2 regions of the Lachnoclostridium sp. Marseille-P6806 genome follow, and region 1 is predicted to be linked to the other one. Evidence: riboswitches for the same ligand, from Rfam matches in the RefSeq annotation. Region 1 holds a riboswitch; the other holds the start of a gene.
The links. Region 1 has a riboswitch for thiamine pyrophosphate ahead of ACESON_RS14270 (energy-coupled thiamine transporter ThiT). Riboswitches for the same ligand answer to the same signal wherever they lie in the genome.
Positions count from the first base shown of each region.

Region 1 (9,798 bases):
GAAAAAAGAAAACGCGTTTTGCAGCCGGAAAAACTGGAATGCAGAACGCGTTTTTTTCATTACAGATCCAGCTTCAAATCTCCCACCTTGATCCAGCCGATTTTTCGGAGTACTGCGCCGAAAATCAGAGTCAGGACAGCTGGAAGAAGGAAGCATACCAGAAGAATTCCCAGCCACATATTTACGCCGCCGCCCATGGCAGTGTAAATTCCGATGGGGCCAACCAGCCCGCAGGTTCCCATACCGGATCCGGCAGCAATATTTTCCAGGCGGAACAGGCATGTAGCAATAGGGCCTGTAACCATGGAGGCCAGTGTGGGGGCTATCCAGATCCTGGGGTTCTTAACAATATTTCCCATCTGCAGCATAGATGTGCCAAGACCCTGGGCTAAAAGTCCGCCCATACCGTTTTCACGGAAACTCAATACAGCAAAGCCAATCATCTGTGCGCAGCATCCGGCCGTGGCGGCGCCGCCGGCCAGACCGTCCAGACTCAGCATGATACAAATGGCTGCGCTGCTGATTGGAAGGGTCAGCGCAATTCCAATAAGAGCAGAAACCAGCATTCCCATAAAGAACGGCTGCATCTCAGTTGTGGTTTTTACCAGATTGCCGAAGGCAGTCATAAAGGCAGAAACTCCAGGGCCTACAAACTGAGCAACCAGCACACCGGAAATAATGGTAACGCCGGGGGTAACGAGAATGTCTACCCGTGTTTCCTTGGAAACGATTTTTCCCAGCTCAGTGGCAACGATTGTGGCTAACAGAGCGCCTACAGGGCCGCCCAGAGCATTTCCTGCAATTCCTACAGTGGCAGCAGAGAAAAGAACCAGCTGGGGCGCATGAAGGGCGTAGGCAATAGAGACACCTAAAGCAGCGCCGGTTGCACTTTTGCAGTATTCTGCAATGGTCTGGAACAAAGCCACCTGGGTTTTATCCCCAAGGGTTCCGAAAATGGTTCCGATGAGCAGGGATGCAAAGAGACCAAAAGCCATTGCTCCCATGGCATCAATGAGATAGGTTTTGACAGTAATGTTGACGTTTTTCCGTTTCAGAAATGCTTTTACGCCTGTCTGTTCCATAATAAAATCTCCTTTGTATGGTATTGTGGGACATAAAGGCACACATTTGACTTCCCAAGTCAAAGCAGTTGAAAGTTATCTTACCATAAAATGAAAAAAATGCAAATAAATCGTGGAAAAAGTTAATAAATTAACAAACTACGCCATGGAAAATCGGAATCTCTTATGCTATACTTGTTCTAATTATGGGGCGGGGGACAGCAGAAAGAGAGGAGCAGAAAATGAAAATCAAAGACTTACTGGCAAAGGGAGAGCCGACGCTTTCTTTTGAAGTATTTCCTCCAAAAACGGAGGACAAACTGGAATCAGTGGAGGCAGCGGCGCTGGAGATTGCCGGACTGCATCCGGCATTTATGAGCGTTACTTATGGAGCGGGAGGGGGAACTAGCCGGTATACGGTGGATATTGCTTCTTCTATTATGAATCACGGAGTAACGCCTCTGGCACATCTGACCTGCGTATCTTCTACAAAAGAAAAGGTTCATGGCGTACTTGAGGAACTGAAGGATCGGGGAATTGAAAATATTCTGGCGCTGCGGGGAGATATTCCTGCAGATGGAAAGGTGGAAAAGGATTACCAGTATGCGTCTCAGCTGATTGCAGAGATTAAGGCTGCAGGAGATTTCTGTATTGGCGCAGCCTGTTATCCGGAGGGTCATGTGGAGTCCGTGAATAAAACAGCGGACATTCAGCATCTGAAGGAAAAGGTGGAGGCCGGCTGTGATTTTGTGACGACGCAGATGTTTTTTGATAATAATATTTTATACAATTATTTATACAGAATCCGGGAAAAGGGAATTATGGTGCCGGTGATTGCAGGAATTATGCCAGTGACAAATTCTGCTCAGATTAAGCGGATATGCTCCATGTCAGGAACATATCTTCCCTCCCGGTTTAAGGCAATTGTAGACAGGTTTGGAGACAATCCGGCGGCTATGAAGCAGGCTGGCATTGCCTATGCTACAGAGCAGATTATCGATTTGATAGCGAATCATGTAAACGGAATTCATGTATATTCTATGAATAAGCCGGATGTGGCGGCACAGATTAAGAACAGCCTTTCTGAGATTGTGCGGTAAAGGATGCAGTAAGGGCAAAAGCAGGCAAGTCCGGAAGGAACTTTGGATAGGGCAGCCGGAAAATGCTAGGAGAGACGCAGAAAAGACAGCCGGGAAATACTGAGGCGAGATTGCGGATAAAGCAGCAGAAAAAGGCAGGACAGGAATATGAATGAGGGTGTTTGGAAATGGAACCAGGCAGAGATTTTACGTTATCTTGGCTGCAAGGGACAGCCGGTTCCAGAAAATGTAGAGTTTCTGATTGAAGAATGCAAGCGGGAGCTGGAGCAGTGTGCCGCACCCCGGGCAGTCTGGCGGGAATTTCCGCTGGAGCTGGAGGGGGATGAAATACGGATAGGAGCCATCACAGCAAGAAGCCGCAGCCTGGGGCGGAATCTGAAAGACTGTACAGGGGCTTTGCTGTTTGCAGCGACTCTTGGCAGTCAGGTGGATATCATGCTGCATCGGTACGGAAAACTGCAGATGAGCAAGGCCGTGGTATTTCAGGCAGTCTCAGTTGCCTTTCTGGAGGAATTCTGTGATGAAAAAAACAGGGAGCTGAAAGAGGAATATCAAAAACAGGGGCGATACCTGCGCCCGAGATTCAGTCCCGGTTATGGGGATTTTTCTCTGGAATGTCAGAGACAGCTGGTACCTGCTCTTGATTTGGGAAGGAGAATCGGCGTGACCCTGACAGACAGTCTTTTGATGGCGCCCTCCAAATCCATAACAGCAGTAATTGGAATCAGTGATATTCCTGTAAGCTGTAGAATTCAGGGCTGTGAAATCTGCCAGAAAAAAGACTGTGTATATCGGAGATAAGAAAGAGAGATGCGGGCAGGAAAACCGCGGAAGGGAAAATATGAGTATTTTACAGGAATTAGAAAAGAGAATCCTGTTTTGTGACGGCGGAATGGGAAGCCTTCTGCAGCAGGCAGGGCTTAAGCCGGGAGAACTGCCCGGTGTCTGGAATATGACCCATCCAGAGGTGCTGGTGCAGATTCACCGGGATTATCTGGAGGCAGGGGCAGATATTGTGACCACCAATACATTTGGGGTGGATCGGCTGAAATATAATGAACATACGAAGTATCCATTAAAGCCGGTGGTTGAGGCTGCAGTGAAAAATGCCAGAGAGGCCATTGCTCTTTCTGGGAAAAAGGCATATGTGGCTCTGGATATGGGCCCGACAGGAAAGCTGCTGAAGCCTCTGGGGGATCTGGAGTTTGAGGATGCGATCAGCTTGTACCGGGAGGTGGTAGAAGCAGGGGTGGAGGCAGGCGCAGATCTGATTTTGATCGAAACCATGAGCGATACTTACGAGACAAAGGCAGCAGTGCTGGCGGCAAAGGAGGCCTGCAGTCTTCCTGTATTTGTGACAGTAACCTTTGATGAGAGAGGAAAACTGCTCACTGGAGGAAGTCCGGCTTCTGTGGCAGCCATGCTGGAAGGTCTTGGCGTTGATGTTTTGGGAATGAACTGCGGTCTGGGACCGGCACAGATGCGGGAGATTTTGCAGGAGCTTCTGGCGGTTTCCTCTATTCCCGTTATGGTCAATCCCAATGCAGGCCTTCCCCGCAGTGAAAACGGGGAAACGGTGTATGATATTGACGCAGAAGAATTTGCGGCTATCATGGAAGAAATTGTGGATATGGGAGCGCGGATTGCAGGCGGCTGCTGCGGTACGACGCCAGAGCATATTCGAAAGGTGTATGAACGCTGCAGGACGAAAATACCAGTTCCTGTTATCAGGAAAAGGCGAACGGTGGTATCCTCCTTTGCCCAGGCAGTAGAAATCGGAAAAACCCCAGTAATTATCGGGGAGCGGATTAACCCTACAGGAAAATCGAAATTTAAACAGGCTCTTCGGGAACACAATCTGGAATACATTCTTCAGGAGGGTGTGACCCAGCAGGAGAATGGTGCTCACGTGCTGGATGTAAATGTAGGGCTTCCGGAAATTGACGAGCCGTCTATGATGGAAGAGGTGGTGCGGGAGCTGCAGAGCATTCTGGATCTGCCCCTGCAGCTGGACACCTCGGATCCGATTGCTATGGAGCGGGCCATGCGGGTCTATAATGGAAAGCCGCTGATTAATTCTGTCAATGGAAAAGAGGAGTCTATGAAGGCTGTATTTCCTCTGGTTAAGAAGTACGGCGGCGTGGTTGTGGCTCTCTGTCTGGATGAAAACGGAATTCCGGAAACAGCAGAAGGAAGGCTGGAAATAGCCCGGAAGATTTTCCGCAGAGCGGAGGAGTATGGAATTGGACCGGAAAATATTCTGATTGACGCGCTCTGCCTGACAGTAAGCTCTGACAGTAAAGGAGCTTTGACAACTCTGGAAACCCTGCGCCGCGTCCGGGATGAACTGGGAGGAAAAACCATTCTGGGTGTTTCTAATATTTCCTTTGGCCTGCCTCAGAGAGAGATTATCAATAGTGCTTTCTTTACAATGGCTATGGAGTGCGGACTGAATGCTGCGATTATAAATCCCAATTCAGAAGCTATGATGCGGGCATATTACAGCTTCCGGGCGCTGATGGATCTGGATCCTCAGTGCGGGGAGTATATTCAGAAATATGGACAGCAGAACAGAGCCGGAACACAGACAGGCAGTCAGTTTTCAAAATCCCCGTCGTCTCCAGAAGGAGCTTCTGTGGAAGCGGCGGCCAGGGAAGGCGGCCCAGCAGAAGCCCTGGAGACAGGAATTGAGAAAGGACTGCGGGAACAGGCATCGGCTGCAGTAGGTGAGCTTTTGAAAGAGAAGGATGCTCTGGAAATCATTAACAGTCACATGATTCCAGCCCTGGATCGGGTGGGAAAGGGATTTGAACAGGGAACGCTGTTTTTGCCTCAGCTGTTAATGAGCGCGGAAGCGGCCAGAGCTGCCTTTGACATTATCAAAGAAAAAATGGCTGCAAGCGGAGTAAAGCAGGAAAGCAAGGGTTCGATTATTCTGGCAACGGTTAAGGGTGATATTCACGATATTGGAAAAAATATTGTGAAGGTGCTGTTGGAAAATTACAGCTATGAGGTATTGGATCTGGGAAAGGACGTGCCGCCGGAACGAATTGTGGAAGAAGCAGTAAAAAATCAGGTTCGCCTGGTGGGGTTGAGCGCTTTGATGACAACAACGGTTCCCAGCATGGAGGAAACCATAAGACAGCTGAGGGAAAAGGCTCCCTGGGCTCGCGTTATGGTGGGAGGAGCTGTTTTGACCCAGGAATATGCAGATACTATGGGGGCGGATCGATATTGCCGGGATGCGATGGCCTCGGTGGCATATGCAGAAGCATTGTTTGGTAATCAGGAAAAACAAGAATAGACAGCTTTTCTGTCACAGTATAATTGTAATAAAAATGTAATGAACATTTCATTGTTTTTTATCAGAAAGTGTCCTATATTGAAATCAATGTAACTGTTCAGGACGGGGCATCTTCTTGTCCGGCAAAGCCGAACAAGAAGCATCGGAGATTCCTCCGATGTGAGAGCTGGCAGGAAAACCCGCTTGCAAGCAAGCTTGACACGAATTTTTCTGCCAGATCTCCCGCCGTCCTGAACAGATACAATTTGTCAATTAGGAAAGGATGAAGGCATATGTTCAGAAAGAGAGGGAGACTGCGGAGGGCTGCAGCAGCGGGACTTTGTGCCCTTATGGCGCTGCAGACGCCGGTAATGACTGCCCGTGCGGAGCTTCCTGAACAGCTGACTGTGACGAACGGACAGTTTATCCGGGCCAATGGAACAGCTGTGGAGGGGGCGCTGGCAAAGGGCGTTACGATTTCAAAGTATCAGAATAAAGCAGGGGAGATTGACTGGAATCAGGTTCGCGGGGACGGCGTAACCTTTGCGATGGTTCGGCTGGGCTATCTCAATGATCTGGATCCGTATTTTGCAGCAAATATGCAGGCTGCGTCAGCCCACGGAATCCGAACTGGCGTCTTTTTCTATACCCAGGCGTTAGATGAGGAGACAGCAAGGCAGGAAGCCCGGTTTGTTCTGGAGCAGATTAAGGATTATCCCGTTTCCTATCCGGTGGCCTATGATGTGGAGTCTCAGTATCTGCTGGATATGGGAAAAACGCCTCAGGAGATTACCAGTCAGGTGAATGCATTCTGCCAGGTGATTGCAGAAGCCGGTTACAGACCGGTTGTGTATGCAAATAATGAGTGGCTGACCAGACATATGGATACATCCCAGATTCCCTATGATATCTGGTATGCCCGATATGAAACATCGGTGAACGAATATCCCAACCGCACAATCTGGCAGTACACCAAGGACGGAACGGTTGCGGGAATTACGGGGAAGGTCTGCATTGAAATTGCCTTTGCCGATTACACTCATTTATTTCCGGGAACTGGATGGAGACCGATTAACGGAAGCTGGTACTACTATGAGAATTACCAGAAGAAAACAGGATGGCTTCAGCTGGGAGAAAACTGGTATTATCTAAAGGAAGATGGAAAAATGGCTGTAAATGAAAGCTGTCAGATTGGTGATGTGATGTATTCTTTTGCAGAAAACGGTGTGTGGATTCCGTGACAAAGAGTTATCAGCGAGGGAAGCTCTGATGCTTCCTGATGGTTTTGCCGGACAAGAGGATGCCCCGTTCTGAACAATTACAGAATGTGAAAAACAGCAGTTCTGGTATAAAATGATACCGGTCTGCTGTTTTTCCATTTCAGATGAGGGTATTGTTATAAGAAACAGGAGTTTTTTCCTACCCCTGCGCCAGTGCCTTGATTTGTGTCAGGCCTTTTTTTACCGGCGGAAGAGAGATGACGATAAGCGTCAGGATGCCTTCTGCCAGAATATAGGAATAGTTATAGACAATCGGGTAAAGCATAGCCAGCTGCTGGGGGAAATTCTCCGGCATATAGTCCATCCAGTAGAGATAGCCGCCAATGACGTGAAACAGGCCGCGAACCAGAATTCCCAGGAGATATCCTTTGACCAGACCGTTTTTTGATTTGGAGAACAGTCCGGCAAGCCCCAGTCCTGCAAAGGCCAGAACATAGTCACAGCATACCTGGAACAGGGAAAGGACATAGGGTTCCTGAATAAACTGAAGAATGCCATAGGCCAGGCCGGTCATGATTCCGGCTCGAACTCCGTACCAGTAACCAATCAGACAGATAAAAAGCATACTGAACAGTGTGACAGAACCGCCATAGGGCATTTTGGGAATCAGGCGGATGTAAGAAGCAATGTAAGCAAGGGCCATGGCAGTTCCGCAGAAAACCAGCTGTCTGGCAGAGATTTTTGTTTTTTGATTCCGGGAGATCATGCCGGCAATAAAAAAGAAAAGAGCAGCAGCCAGAATGCTGAGTCCATAGCCAAGAGCGGTCAGGCCGCCGTCAGCAGTAACAATTGACATAAAAAAAGCCTCCTTTGTGAATAACAGCACAGGGGGACTTTACGGTAAGTATCATGCTTCCTTACGCCGGTATGATCCGGATCAAGTGATGAGGGTCAGGCGAAAGCCGCCATTCTCAGCCAGTAAAGGCACCCCTAGCGTGTTGTATAGAATATGACGGCAGATATTAAAAACGCCGTTTATGAAAAAAGTATACTCTAGGGTAAAAAGATTGTCAAGCTGTTGCCGTTCAGCCATGCATCTTCTTACCTGCTTACAGCGGACAAGAAGCGCCGGACTGAACGATTACTCGAAAATACCGCTTGTATTTGCAGGGGGATTTCGGTAGAATAGAATCAGGCTGAATTGGGATTCTCTCCGGAACGGAGGGAAAACTATGAATCAAAACTTATCGGAAAGCAGAACCTGGATGAAAGCGGTCAGATGGCTGGCACTGGGATTGGTGTTTGCAGTAGGAGGCTGCTGTTACAGCTGCAGAACAAAGGATTCTCCTGTGGCAGAAGAACGATTTTCTCATGCAGAGGGTTTCCTGGAGGAAGAGGCATTTACAGAAAGTGAAGGCGGCACAGACAAAGCTGCCGAAGAAAAACAGGCGAAAGTTTCAGATGGGCTTTCTGAAGAAAAACAGGAGGCAGCTGCCGACGGAGCTTCCGAAGAAAAAAAGATGGGAACTGCAGAGGCGGCTTCAGGAGAAGATCTGACGGAACGAAGAGAGACAGGCGGAAGGGATTCTGACAGTGGGGATACCTCCTGCTATGTTTATGTCTGCGGTCAGGTGACAAGTCCCGGCGTTTATAAGCTGGAGGAAGGACAGCGGATTTTTGAGGCTGTGGAGCTGGCAGGCGGTTTCACCGAAGAAGCAAGGCCAGAATATCTGAATCTGGCAGAGCCGGTTTTTGACGGGATGAAGATTCTTGTCCCGGACGAGGCGCAGGCATCGGATCCTTCCTGGAACGGACAAATCGGGTCAGATACGGTTCCGGAAACTGGCGGAAGCGGCTTTGGAGCAGCAGATGCATACAGCCAGGACAGAGGGGCTGTTCCGATGAAAAAAGTAAATATTAATTCAGCTTCTAAAGAAGAACTTATGACACTGACAGGGATTGGGGAGTCCAGGGCAGCGGATATTATCCGCTACCGGACAGAACAGGGGGCTTTTTCAAGGATTGAGGATATTATGAATGTTCCTGGAATCAAGGAGGCTTCTTTCCGAAAACTGAAGGATCAGATTGAGGTATAAATAGAGCGTTTGGCAGGAGAGAGAGTAATGGCAAAGATTCTGGTGGTAGATGATGAAAAACTGATTGTAAAGGGGATTCGTTTCAGCCTGGAGCAGGATGGAATGGAAGTAGATTGCGCCTATGACGGCGAAGAAGCAATTAATCTGGCAAAGCAGACGGAGTATGATGTAGTACTTCTGGATGTGATGCTGCCTAAATATGATGGATTTGAGGTGTGTCAGGCAATTCGTGAGTTTTCAGAAATGCCAGTGATTATGCTGACGGCCAAGGGCGGAGACATGGATAAGATTCTGGGACTGGAATACGGTGCAGATGATTATATTACAAAACCCTTCAATATCCTTGAGGTGAAGGCGCGTATCAAGGCAATTATGCGCCGCAGCTCGAAAAAGTCGCGCAGAGGCGGTCAGGCAGAGACAAAGATGATCACAGCTGGAGATTTGAAGCTGGATCGGGAGGGCAGAAGAGTTTTTATCGGAGAAAAGGAAATCAATCTTACAGCGAAGGAGTTTGACCTCCTGGAGCTTCTGGTGTGCAATCCCAATAAGGTTTACAGCCGGGAAAGCCTTCTTAGCTTTGTCTGGGGAAATAAGGCATCTGAGTCTGGTGATGTGCGGACGGTGGATGTACATGTGCGCCGCCTGAGAGAAAAGATTGAGCCAAGTCCCAGCGATCCCAAATATGTGCATACCAAATGGGGCGTAGGGTATTATTTCCGCGCATAGGGTTCGTTTTGAATAGTTGCGTGAAGCATATGAAATACTATCAGGAAAGAGACAGAGGATATGCAGGATGGAAATTTTAATTAGAAAAGTTAAGCTGGAGGATCTTGATGCAGTAACTCAGGTGGAGGCGGTTTGCTTTCCGAAAGCAGAAGCGGCGCCCAGGGAATCCTTTTTACAGCGGATTTCCACATTTCCGGACAGCTTTTTTGTGGCGGAAAAGGAAGGAGAAATCATCGGATTTATCAACGGATGTGTAACCGACAGCCGGGTAATCTTTGACGAAATGTTTGAGGACGCATCATATCACAAGGA
Region 1 covers NZ_CAXSLG010000012.1:48,520-58,317, forward strand. Annotated here, with positions in the region: gene ACESON_RS14245 (PTS sugar transporter subunit IIC) at 60-1,082, opposite strand; gene metF (methylenetetrahydrofolate reductase [NAD(P)H]) at 1,304-2,161, shown strand; gene ACESON_RS14255 (Vitamin B12 dependent methionine synthase activation subunit) at 2,309-2,962, shown strand; gene ACESON_RS14260 (homocysteine S-methyltransferase family protein) at 3,003-5,465, shown strand; gene ACESON_RS14265 (GH25 family lysozyme) at 5,738-6,685, shown strand; gene ACESON_RS14270 (energy-coupled thiamine transporter ThiT) at 6,864-7,520, opposite strand; TPP riboswitch at 7,562-7,666, opposite strand; gene ACESON_RS14275 (helix-hairpin-helix domain-containing protein) at 7,897-8,760, shown strand; gene ACESON_RS14280 (response regulator) at 8,788-9,486, shown strand; gene ACESON_RS14285 (GNAT family N-acetyltransferase) at 9,554-9,798, shown strand, end outside.

Region 2 (9,798 bases), on a different contig from region 1:
CAACCCATGACGGTGTGCTTCCGCTGATGGATAACGGTCATTATCATCCCACAGAGATGGTATCTGACAAGATTCCGGCTCTGCTGTGCTTCTTCCCGGAAATTGCTCTTCATGTAACAAGACCGGTTCGCTGGGACAGTGATCATGTTGTTCTTTACGATGATGAAACAAGAGAGATTGCCAAGGAGATTGTCCGCAATGACGCTCTGGATCGGGTATATATTGCACTGGATTATTTTGATGCCAGCATTAACCGGATTTCTGCATGGGCAGTTGGTTTCCGCAGCTTCCAGAAGGCTCTGCTTTCTGCTTTGTGCACTCCGTATGCAGAGCTTCGCAGACTGCAGGAGGAGAACCGTATGACAGAGCTGATGGTAATGCAGGAGAACCTGAAAATGTACCCGCTGGGAGAGGTTTGGGAAGAATACTGCCGCCGCTGCCAGGTAGCTGTGGACAGCCAGATGTTTGAAGAGATTGAGAAATATGAAAAGGACGTACTGTCAGTACGGAAATAATGAAAAGAGAATAGAAGAAACGAGAAAGAGTCCCCGGCAGAAAGGGAGAAGGAGGAAATAACAAGTATGAAATTTTTAGATGCAGAGTTTGTACAGGGATTTATCCGCATGGCAAATGATGGATGGGAGCAGGGATGGCATGAGAGAAACGGCGGAAATCTGTCTTACCGCGTAAAGCCGGAGGAGGCAGACAGTGTCAGAGAGAATTTTAATCCCGGACCGTGGCAGCCCATCGGCACCTCAGTGCCTGGACTGGCTGGAGAGTATTTTCTTGTAACCGGAAGTGGAAAATATTTCAGAAACGTTATCATTAACCCGGAGGATTCCATCTGCATGATTGAGGTAGATGAAAAGGGAGAATCCTATCGGATTGTCTGGGGACTGAAAAACGGCGGACGTCCTACCAGTGAGCTGCCTTCTCATCTGATGAATCACGAAGTAAAGAAGCAGGCAACCGACGGAAAATACCGTGTGATTTATCACGCTCACACAACCAATGTGATTGCTCTGACCTTTGTTCTTCCTCTGTCTGATGAGGTGTTTACCAGAGAGCTTTGGGAAATGGCAACCGAGTGTCCTGTTGTTTTCCCGGACGGAATCGGTGTAGTGCCCTGGATGGTTCCCGGCGGACGCGACATTGCCGTAGCTACCAGTGAGCTTATGAAAAAATATGATGTGGCAATCTGGGCTCATCATGGAATGTTTGCAGCAGGAGAGGATTTTGATTTGACCTTCGGACTGATGCATACCGTAGAAAAATCTGCTGAGATTCTGGTAAAAATGCTGTCTATGCAGCCGAATAAGCTTCAGACTATTACACCCCAGAACTTCCGGGATCTGGCAAAGGATTTCCGAGTAACTCTGCCAGAGAAATTCCTGTATGAGAAATAAGAGGTGACGAAAAATGGTAAGAAAAGGATTTAAAATGTTTCTTTATCCAGGCATGGAAGAGGAATATGAGAAGCGTCATAATCAGCTCTGGCCGGAAATGCGGGATATGATTCACGAGTACGGCGGACACAATTATTCCATTTATCTGGATCGGGAAACCCATGTGCTGTACGGATATCTGGAGGTAGAGGATGAGGAGCGTTGGGCTGCCTCTGCTGATACGGCCATTAACCGGAAATGGTGGGATTTTATGGCTGATATTATGGAAACCAATCCGGACAACAGCCCTGTTTGTGTGGATTTAAGCCCTGTATTTCATCTGGATTGAGGAAATACTGGACAGATTTCCTTTTTGGTGTTATTCTGTAGAAGAATAAATATGCGTAGATAAGGGAGCTTGTAGGAGCAGGCTGAGAGGAAGTAATCGAACTTCGACCAATTGTACCTGATTTGGGTAATGCCAACGTAGGGATTTCATGCTGGATACAGAATGCAGACCGTTGACAGACCGGATTCGGGATGCGAAAGTGCATCCGGGCTGATCGAAAACAGAGAGAAAGCGGCGTTTTTTTGTAAGCGTAAAGGCCTTACAGAAAACGCCGTTTTTTGTTTCATAGGAAATTACGTCCTATGAAACAAAAACGCTCCGCGAGGATCGCCATGCGGCGGTAGAGAATTTTGTCGCAGAAGCGACCCGCCGCAGGCGGAGAAGCTCGCGAGCGAGTTTCTTTCTTGTTTTTCTATATTATTTAAAGGCTCATTCGACAGATACAGCCCCTTTCAGGACGCGTAAAAAGGAGGAAATCTATGAGAGAATACACAACACAGATGGACGCTGCAAGAAAGGGAATCATTACAAAGGAAATGGAAGCAGCAGCAAAAAAGGAGCAGATGGCGCCAGAAAAGCTGAGGGCTCTGATTGCAGAGGGAAAGGCAATTATCCCCTGCAACAAGCTGCATACAAGTATTGTTCCCAATGCCATTGGTTCTATGCTGAAGACAAAAATTAACGTGAATCTCGGCACTTCCAGAGACTGGAAGGATATTGATATGGAGCTGGAAAAGGTGAGAGATGCGGTAAATATGGGGGCAGAATCCATTATGGATCTCAGCTCCTTTGGTGATACACAGAAGTTCCGCAGAAAGCTGACCGCAGAGTGTCCTGCCATGATTGGAACCGTTCCGATTTATGATGCTGTTGTTTATTATCATAAGCCGCTTAAAGAAATTACCTCAGAGGAATGGATTAAGATTGTGGAAATGCATGCCCAGGACGGTGTGGATTTTATGACCATTCATGTGGGAATCAATCGGAATACAGCAAAGCGTTTTAAGGATGCGAAGCGTCTGACTAACATTGTTTCCCGCGGCGGCTCTATTATTTTTGCCTGGATGGAAATGACAGGGGAGGAGAATCCTTTCTATGAGCATTATGAGAGAATTCTCGATATCTGCAGAGAGTATGATGTGACGCTGAGTCTGGGAGATGCATGCCGTCCGGGATGTCTGGAGGACGCCTCTGATATTTCCCAGATGGAGGAGTTAATTACTTTGGCAGAGCTGACAAGACGGGCCTGGGAAAAGGATGTACAGGTTATGATTGAAGGGCCGGGACATATGCCTTTGGATCAGATTGCTGCCAATATGAAGATTCAGCAGACAGTCTGCAAGGGTGCTCCTTTCTATGTACTGGGACCTCTGGTAACGGACATTGCACCGGGATATGATCACATTACAGCAGCGATTGGCGGAGCGATTGCAGCCGCAGCAGGAGCCTCTTTCCTCTGCTATGTAACTCCGGCAGAGCACCTGCGTCTTCCGGATGTCAATGACGTGAAAGAGGGAATTATTGCATCAAAAATTGCAGCCCATGCAGCAGATATTGCAAAAGGAATCAAGGGCGCAAAGGAATGGGATAAGGCTATGAGTACGGCACGGAAGAAGCTGGACTGGGAAGAAATGTTCCGGCTTTCTATTGATCCGGAAAAGGCCAGGGCTTACCGGGCATCTGCAAAGCCGGAAAAAGAGGACACCTGTTCCATGTGTGGAAATTTCTGTGCAGTGAAAAATATGAACCGGATTCTGGATGGAGAAATTGTTAATATTTATGATGAATGATAAAGTTTTCAGCTTGAAAGGGCAGAAAATTTGAATGAAAAATGGAGAGAAGATATGAAGCTGGATTTGAGGGTGTATGCAGTAACAGATCGGACCTGGACAGGAGAAAAATCTCTGTTCTGTCAGCTGGAGGAGGCTTTGCAGGCAGGGGTCACTCTGGTGCAGTTAAGAGAAAAGAAGCTGGATGACGATGCATTTTTAGAAGAGGCAAGGCAGATAAAGGCTTTGACAGATTCCTATGGGGTTCCTCTGATTATTAACGATAATGTGAAGGTAGCTCTCGCCTGTGATGCAGCGGGAGTTCACATTGGTCAGGAGGACATGGATGCAGCCTGTGTACGCCGCCTTCTGGGCCCTGACAAAATCCTGGGTGTCACTGCAAAGACAGTGGAGCAGGCAAGGAGGGCAGAGAAGGCCGGGGCAGATTATCTTGGATCCGGCGCAGTTTTTGGCTCCTCCACAAAGAGGGAGGCCCTTCCTATGACTATGGAGAGGCTGAAGGAGATCACTGCTTCTGTATCGATTCCTGTAGTGGCAATCGGAGGAATTCACAAGGGGAATATCCGTCAGCTGAAGGGAACCGGCATTGCAGGAGCCGCTGTAGTATCTGGTATTTTTGGAGCAGAGGATATTAAAAAAGCAACAGCTGAATTGAGAAGTGCAGTAGAGGAAATTTTGTAACAGTTCAGGACGGGGCATCTTCTTGTCCGGCAAAGCCGAACAAGAAGCATCGGAGATTCCTCCGATGTGAGAACTGGAAGAAAGACCCGCTTACAAGCAAGCTTGACACGGATTTTTCTTCCAGTTCTTACGCCGTCCGGAATAGTTACGGGCAGATTACGAAATAGAGGAGGAAGAAAAATGACCAGAAAAACTGTGCTGACTATCGCTGGATCAGATTCCAGCGGAGGAGCCGGAATTCAGGCTGATTTAAAGACTATGACGGCCCTGGGGCTTTATGGAATGAGCGTTATCACAGCATTAACAGCGCAGAATACCATGGGTGTGTCCGGTATTTTCGACGTGGATCCTGCATTTACAGCCAGTCAGATGGACTGTGTTTTTCAGGATATTTTTCCGGATGCAGTTAAAATCGGAATGGTTTCCCAGAAAAAAATGATAGGGGTAATTGGCGATAAACTGGAGGAATATCAGGCGAAAAATATTGTCCTGGATCCAGTCATGGTATCTACCAGTGGAAGTCGTCTTCTGGCGGAGGATGCCATGGATGCGCTGGCGGAAAGGCTGCTTCCTCTGGCAGCTGTTATGACACCGAATATTCCGGAGGCAGAAATTCTCTGGGGAAGAAGCATTGAAAATGAAAAGCAGATGGAGGAGGCAGCCCGGGGCATTGGAGAGAAGTACGGCGGCGCAGTTCTTGTAAAGGGAGGACATCAGGTGGCAGAGGCCAACGATGTGCTTTATCAGAATGGAAGGCTTATTTGGTTCCGAGAAAAGCGTATTGACAGCATGAATACCCATGGAACAGGCTGTACCCTTTCCAGCGCGATTGCATGCGGGCTCGCCATGGGAAAAAGTGTTGAGGAGAGTGTCCGCGCGGCAAAAACATATTTGACAGGAGCTCTTGCATCCGGGCTGGATCTGGGAAAGGGAAACGGCCCCCTGGATCATTGCTTTATGGTGAATTCTGCGGTATACTCATAGACAGATTGGAAAAGCGGAATCCAGTGGAAAAAGAGCAGAAATGCGGAGCAAAACTCTAAATGCCTGACAGGATGGAATCCGCAGAAAGAAGAGGTCTTGATATGAGTGAAAAATATGTGGTAGACAGTCTGGGGGATAAGTGCCCTGTGCCGGTTGTAAAAGCGAAAAAGGCTTTGGACAAAGCCATGCCAGGAGACGTGATTGAGGTTCATGTAGACAATGATATTGCGGTTCAGAATCTGCGAAAGCTGGCATCTAATATGCAGTGCAGCTCTGTAGACAGACAGCTGGAGGCAAAGCATTTTGTAGTGGAAATTACAGCAGGAGAAGCAGGAGGCGGTCGTGAAACAACAGGGGCGCTGGCTGGAGATACTGGTGTTTCTCAGGCCGGCACTGCAGATCCGTTTCACGGAATCTTCTGTGGAATTGGAGGCAGTCCGGCAGAAAAATCTTATCTGGTGGCTGTCGCATCGGATACGATGGGAGAAGGGGATCCGGCACTGGGGAAGATTTTAATGAAGGGATTTCTGTATGCCCTCAGTCAGATGGATACCCTTCCTGAGACCATTCTTTTCTACAATGGAGGCGTAATGCTGACAACAGAAGGCTCGGAATCTCTGGAAGATTTAAAGGCAATGGAAGAACAGGGCGTAAAGATTTACTCCTGCGGAACCTGTCTTGATTTTTATGACAGAAAAGATCTTCTGAAGGTGGGCGAAGTAACGAATATGTACACCATTGTGGAGCTGATGGCAAAGGCAGAAAAGATTCTTAAGCCATAAGAAGAGGAGGGCAGACAGATGATTTCTATTTTATGTTTTGGAGATTCGAATACCTTTGGTTCCAACCCGGCAGGCGGACGTCACAGAAGAAATGTCAGATGGACCGGCGTTTTGCAAGAACTGTTGGGAGAACAATATTATGTGATAGAAGAAGGCATGGGAGGACGCACAACGGTTCACGACGATCCCTTTGAGCCAAACCGCTGTGGAAAAATGGCGCTTCCGATTGCCCTTCAAAGCCATATGCCGCTGGATTTGGTGATTGTAAGCCTGGGAACCAATGACTGTAAGCTGAACTTTCATCTGTCTCCGGAGTTGGTTGCCAAAGGGGCAGAGTGTCTCTGCCGCATGATCAAGGAATACGATTACCGGGGCGGGAAGGCGCCGAAAATTCTTCTGGTATCACCGATTTTAATTGGAGAAGATCTGGAAAATTGTCCCTTTGAGAGCTTTGATCAGACATCTGTGGAGCTGGCTTCTCAGCTGGCCCCCTGCTTTCGGGCAGTGGCAGAGCGCCAGGGCTGCCTGTATCTGGATGCGGCCTCCGTTGCCTCACCAGGCTCTGACCAGCTTCATATGGATGCGGCTTCTCACCGGGCTCTGGCTGAAAAACTGTGTGAGATGGTGCGGGCGGAATTTGAGTGAGGGAAAACCCTTGACATTTCCTCCTCCCGCCGCTATAATTTCCCGTAACAGCAGATCTATTTATATGCTATCAGGCGATGAAGGGAAGAAGTAGCAGTCTGAGACCCCACACAGAAAGCAGCCGGAAGATGAGAGGCGCGTGGAGGACAGCTTGTGAATACATCCTGGAGCTTCACACCGAACAGAGGCAGGACTTGCAGAGATTTTGCCAATCAGTAGGCTGTGACGGTCAGAGGCATCCGTTATTGTGCCGGAACATATCCGCGAGGAAGCGGTCAGCAGAGCTCATTTCAGAAGCTGCAGAGGCTGGCGGTTTTCTGATGGAGTGCTCCATGAGGCAGTCGGTGAAAACCGTCTGCGAATAAAGGTGGTAACACGGGGAACAGTGTCCTCGTCCTTTTGAAACAGCAAAGGGACGGGGACTTTTTCAGTTCATAGGAAATTACGTCCTACTTGTTTCACCATTAAGAAGACCCTGATCCCGCAAGAACAATACAGATACGAAATGAAAGAGAGGAAACAAACATGAATTGTTATGACGAGCTGGTAGCCCGTGGTCTGATTGCCCAGGTTACAAATGAAGAAGAAATCAAAAAAATGGTAAATGAGGGAAAGGCAACCTTCTATATCGGCTTTGATCCGACAGCAGACAGCCTGCATGTTGGTCATTTCATGGCTCTTTGTCTGATGAAGCGTCTGCAGATGGCAGGAAATAAGCCGATCGCTCTGATTGGCGGCGGAACTGGAATGATTGGAGATCCTTCCGGACGTACCGATATGCGTCAGATGATGACTCCGGAAATGATTCAGCACAACTGCGACTGCTTTAAGGTACAGATGAGCAAATTTATTGATTTCAGTGATGACAAGGCTCTGATGGTAAACAATGCAGATTGGCTGCTGAAGCTGAATTATGTGGAGCTGCTTCGCGAGGTAGGCGCATGCTTTTCTGTAAATAACATGCTGAGGGCAGAGTGCTACAAGCAGCGTATGGAAAAGGGACTGAGCTTCTTAGAGTTTAACTACATGATCATGCAGAGCTATGACTTCTATATGCTGTTCCAGAAATACGGCTGTAATATGCAGTTCGGCGGTGACGATCAGTGGAGCAACATGCTGGGCGGTACAGAGCTGATTCGCCGCAAGCTGGGCAAGGATGCTCATGCGATGACCATTACCCTGCTTTTAAATTCCGAAGGCAAGAAGATGGGCAAGACTCAGTCCGGCGCTGTATGGCTGGATCCCAATAAGACAAGTCCTTTCGAGTTCTACCAGTACTGGAGAAATGTAGCAGATGCAGACGTTCTGAAATGCCTGCGGATGCTGACCTTCCTTCCGCTGGAGCAGATTGATGAAATGGATAAATGGGAAGGAAGCCAGTTAAACACTGCAAAAGAGATTCTGGCTTACGAGCTGACCAAGCTGGTACACAGTGAAGAAGAAGCTGAGAAAGCACAGTCAGCTGCCCGTGCTCTGTTCAGCGGTCAGGGAAGCCTGGAGAATATGCCGAGCTTTGCATTAAAGGATGAGGATTTCACAGACGGAGCCATCGATCTTCTGGCAGTTCTGCAGAAATCCGGTCTGGCAGCAAGCCGTTCTGAGGCAAGAAGAAATGTGGAGCAGGGCGGTGTTTCCGTAAACGGACAGCAGATTAAGGATATTAAGGCATCCTTTGGCAAGGATGATTTTGCCGGTGAGGGAATGGTTGTAAAACGCGGCAAAAAGAATTTTATGAAGGTGACAGTAGAGTAAAGAGCGTACTGTGACTGCAAACGGCGGCAGAGAACTGCTGCCGTTTTGTATGTCAGAAAACGATAAAACGGAGGTTTCATAGGGCAGACACTGGATGCCTCCTGTCCGCTGGAGGCGGGCAGTAAGATGCATGGCTGAACGGTTGCGATAAAACAGCAAAGAGGATAGGAATGGAACGATTTTCAGATAAGTACCAGGTACTGAAGCAGGTTTTTGGATATGACAGCTTCCGGCAGGGGCAGGAGGAGCTGATTGACAGTATATTAGAGGGAAGGGACACGCTGGGGATCATGCCTACAGGGGCGGGAAAATCCCTTGTTTACCAGGTTCCGGCACTGATGCTTGAAGGAATTACCCTGGTAATTTCTCCCCTGATTTCTCTGATGAAGGATCAGGTAGAGGGACTGAATCAGGCCGGGATTCATGCGGCTTATTTAAACAGCTCGCTCACAGCGCGGCAGTATTATAAGGCTTTGGAATTTGCCCGAATGGGGCGTTATCCGATCATTTATGTGGCGCCGGAACGGCTTTTGACGGATAGCTTTCTGGATTTTGCCCTTCATACAAAAATTTCCATGGTGGCAGTAGATGAGGCTCACTGCGTTTCTCAGTGGGGGCAGGATTTCAGGCCCAGCTATCTGAAGATTGTGGATTTTATAAACCGCCTTCCCAAAAGACCAGTGGTTGGAGCTTTTACGGCAACAGCTACAAAGGATGTACGGGACGATATGATTGATATTCTGCAGCTGCAGAAGCCAGTGGTGGTGACAACAGGGTTTAATCGGGAAAATCTTTATTTCGGTGTGGCGGCTCCGAAGGATCGGTATGGAGCTGTCCGCAATTATCTGGAAACCCATCCAGGAGACAGCGGCATTATTTACTGCCTTACAAGAAAGCAGGTAGAGGAGGTCTGTGAGCGCCTGAGAGCAGACGGATTTTCTGTGACCCGATACCATGCTGGACTTTCAGACGATGAGAGGAGACGCAATCAGGAGGACTTTCTCTATGATCGGGCGCAGATTCTTGTGGGAAGCAATGCCTTTGGCATGGGAATTGACAAATCCAATGTCCGTTTTGTACTCCATTACGGAATGCCGAAAAATCTGGAATCCTACTATCAGGAGGCCGGACGAGCAGGGCGGGATGGAGAGCCGGCAGAATGTATCTTGTATTACAGCGGGCAGGATGTGATTACCAACCAGTTTTTTATTGAAAACAATCAGGATAATCAGGAGCTGGATCCCATGACACGGATGCTGGTGCAGGAACGAGATCGGGAACGTCTGCGGAAGATGACTTTTTATTGTTATACCAGAGAGTGTCTGCGGGATTATATTCTGCGGTATTTTGGAGAATATGGCTCCAATTATTGCGGAAATTGTCAGAACTGCCTGACTCAGTTTGAAACAGTAGATGTGACGGCAGAGGCC
Region 2 covers NZ_CAXSLG010000001.1:156,613-166,410, reverse strand. Annotated here, with positions in the region: gene ACESON_RS00705 (L-rhamnose isomerase) at 1-515, shown strand, start outside; gene rhaD (rhamnulose-1-phosphate aldolase) at 582-1,406, shown strand; gene rhaM (L-rhamnose mutarotase) at 1,420-1,734, shown strand; TPP riboswitch at 1,786-1,895, shown strand; gene thiC (phosphomethylpyrimidine synthase ThiC) at 2,214-3,524, shown strand; gene thiE (thiamine phosphate synthase) at 3,579-4,205, shown strand; gene thiD (bifunctional hydroxymethylpyrimidine kinase/phosphomethylpyrimidine kinase) at 4,386-5,189, shown strand; gene yedF (sulfurtransferase-like selenium metabolism protein YedF) at 5,291-5,971, shown strand; gene ACESON_RS00670 (SGNH/GDSL hydrolase family protein) at 5,990-6,616, shown strand; gene tyrS (tyrosine--tRNA ligase) at 7,142-8,368, shown strand; gene recQ (DNA helicase RecQ) at 8,539-9,798, shown strand, end outside.
Region 2: linked by a shared signal. The riboswitch ahead of thiC (phosphomethylpyrimidine synthase ThiC) and the one ahead of ACESON_RS14270 (energy-coupled thiamine transporter ThiT) in region 1 are both predicted to bind thiamine pyrophosphate.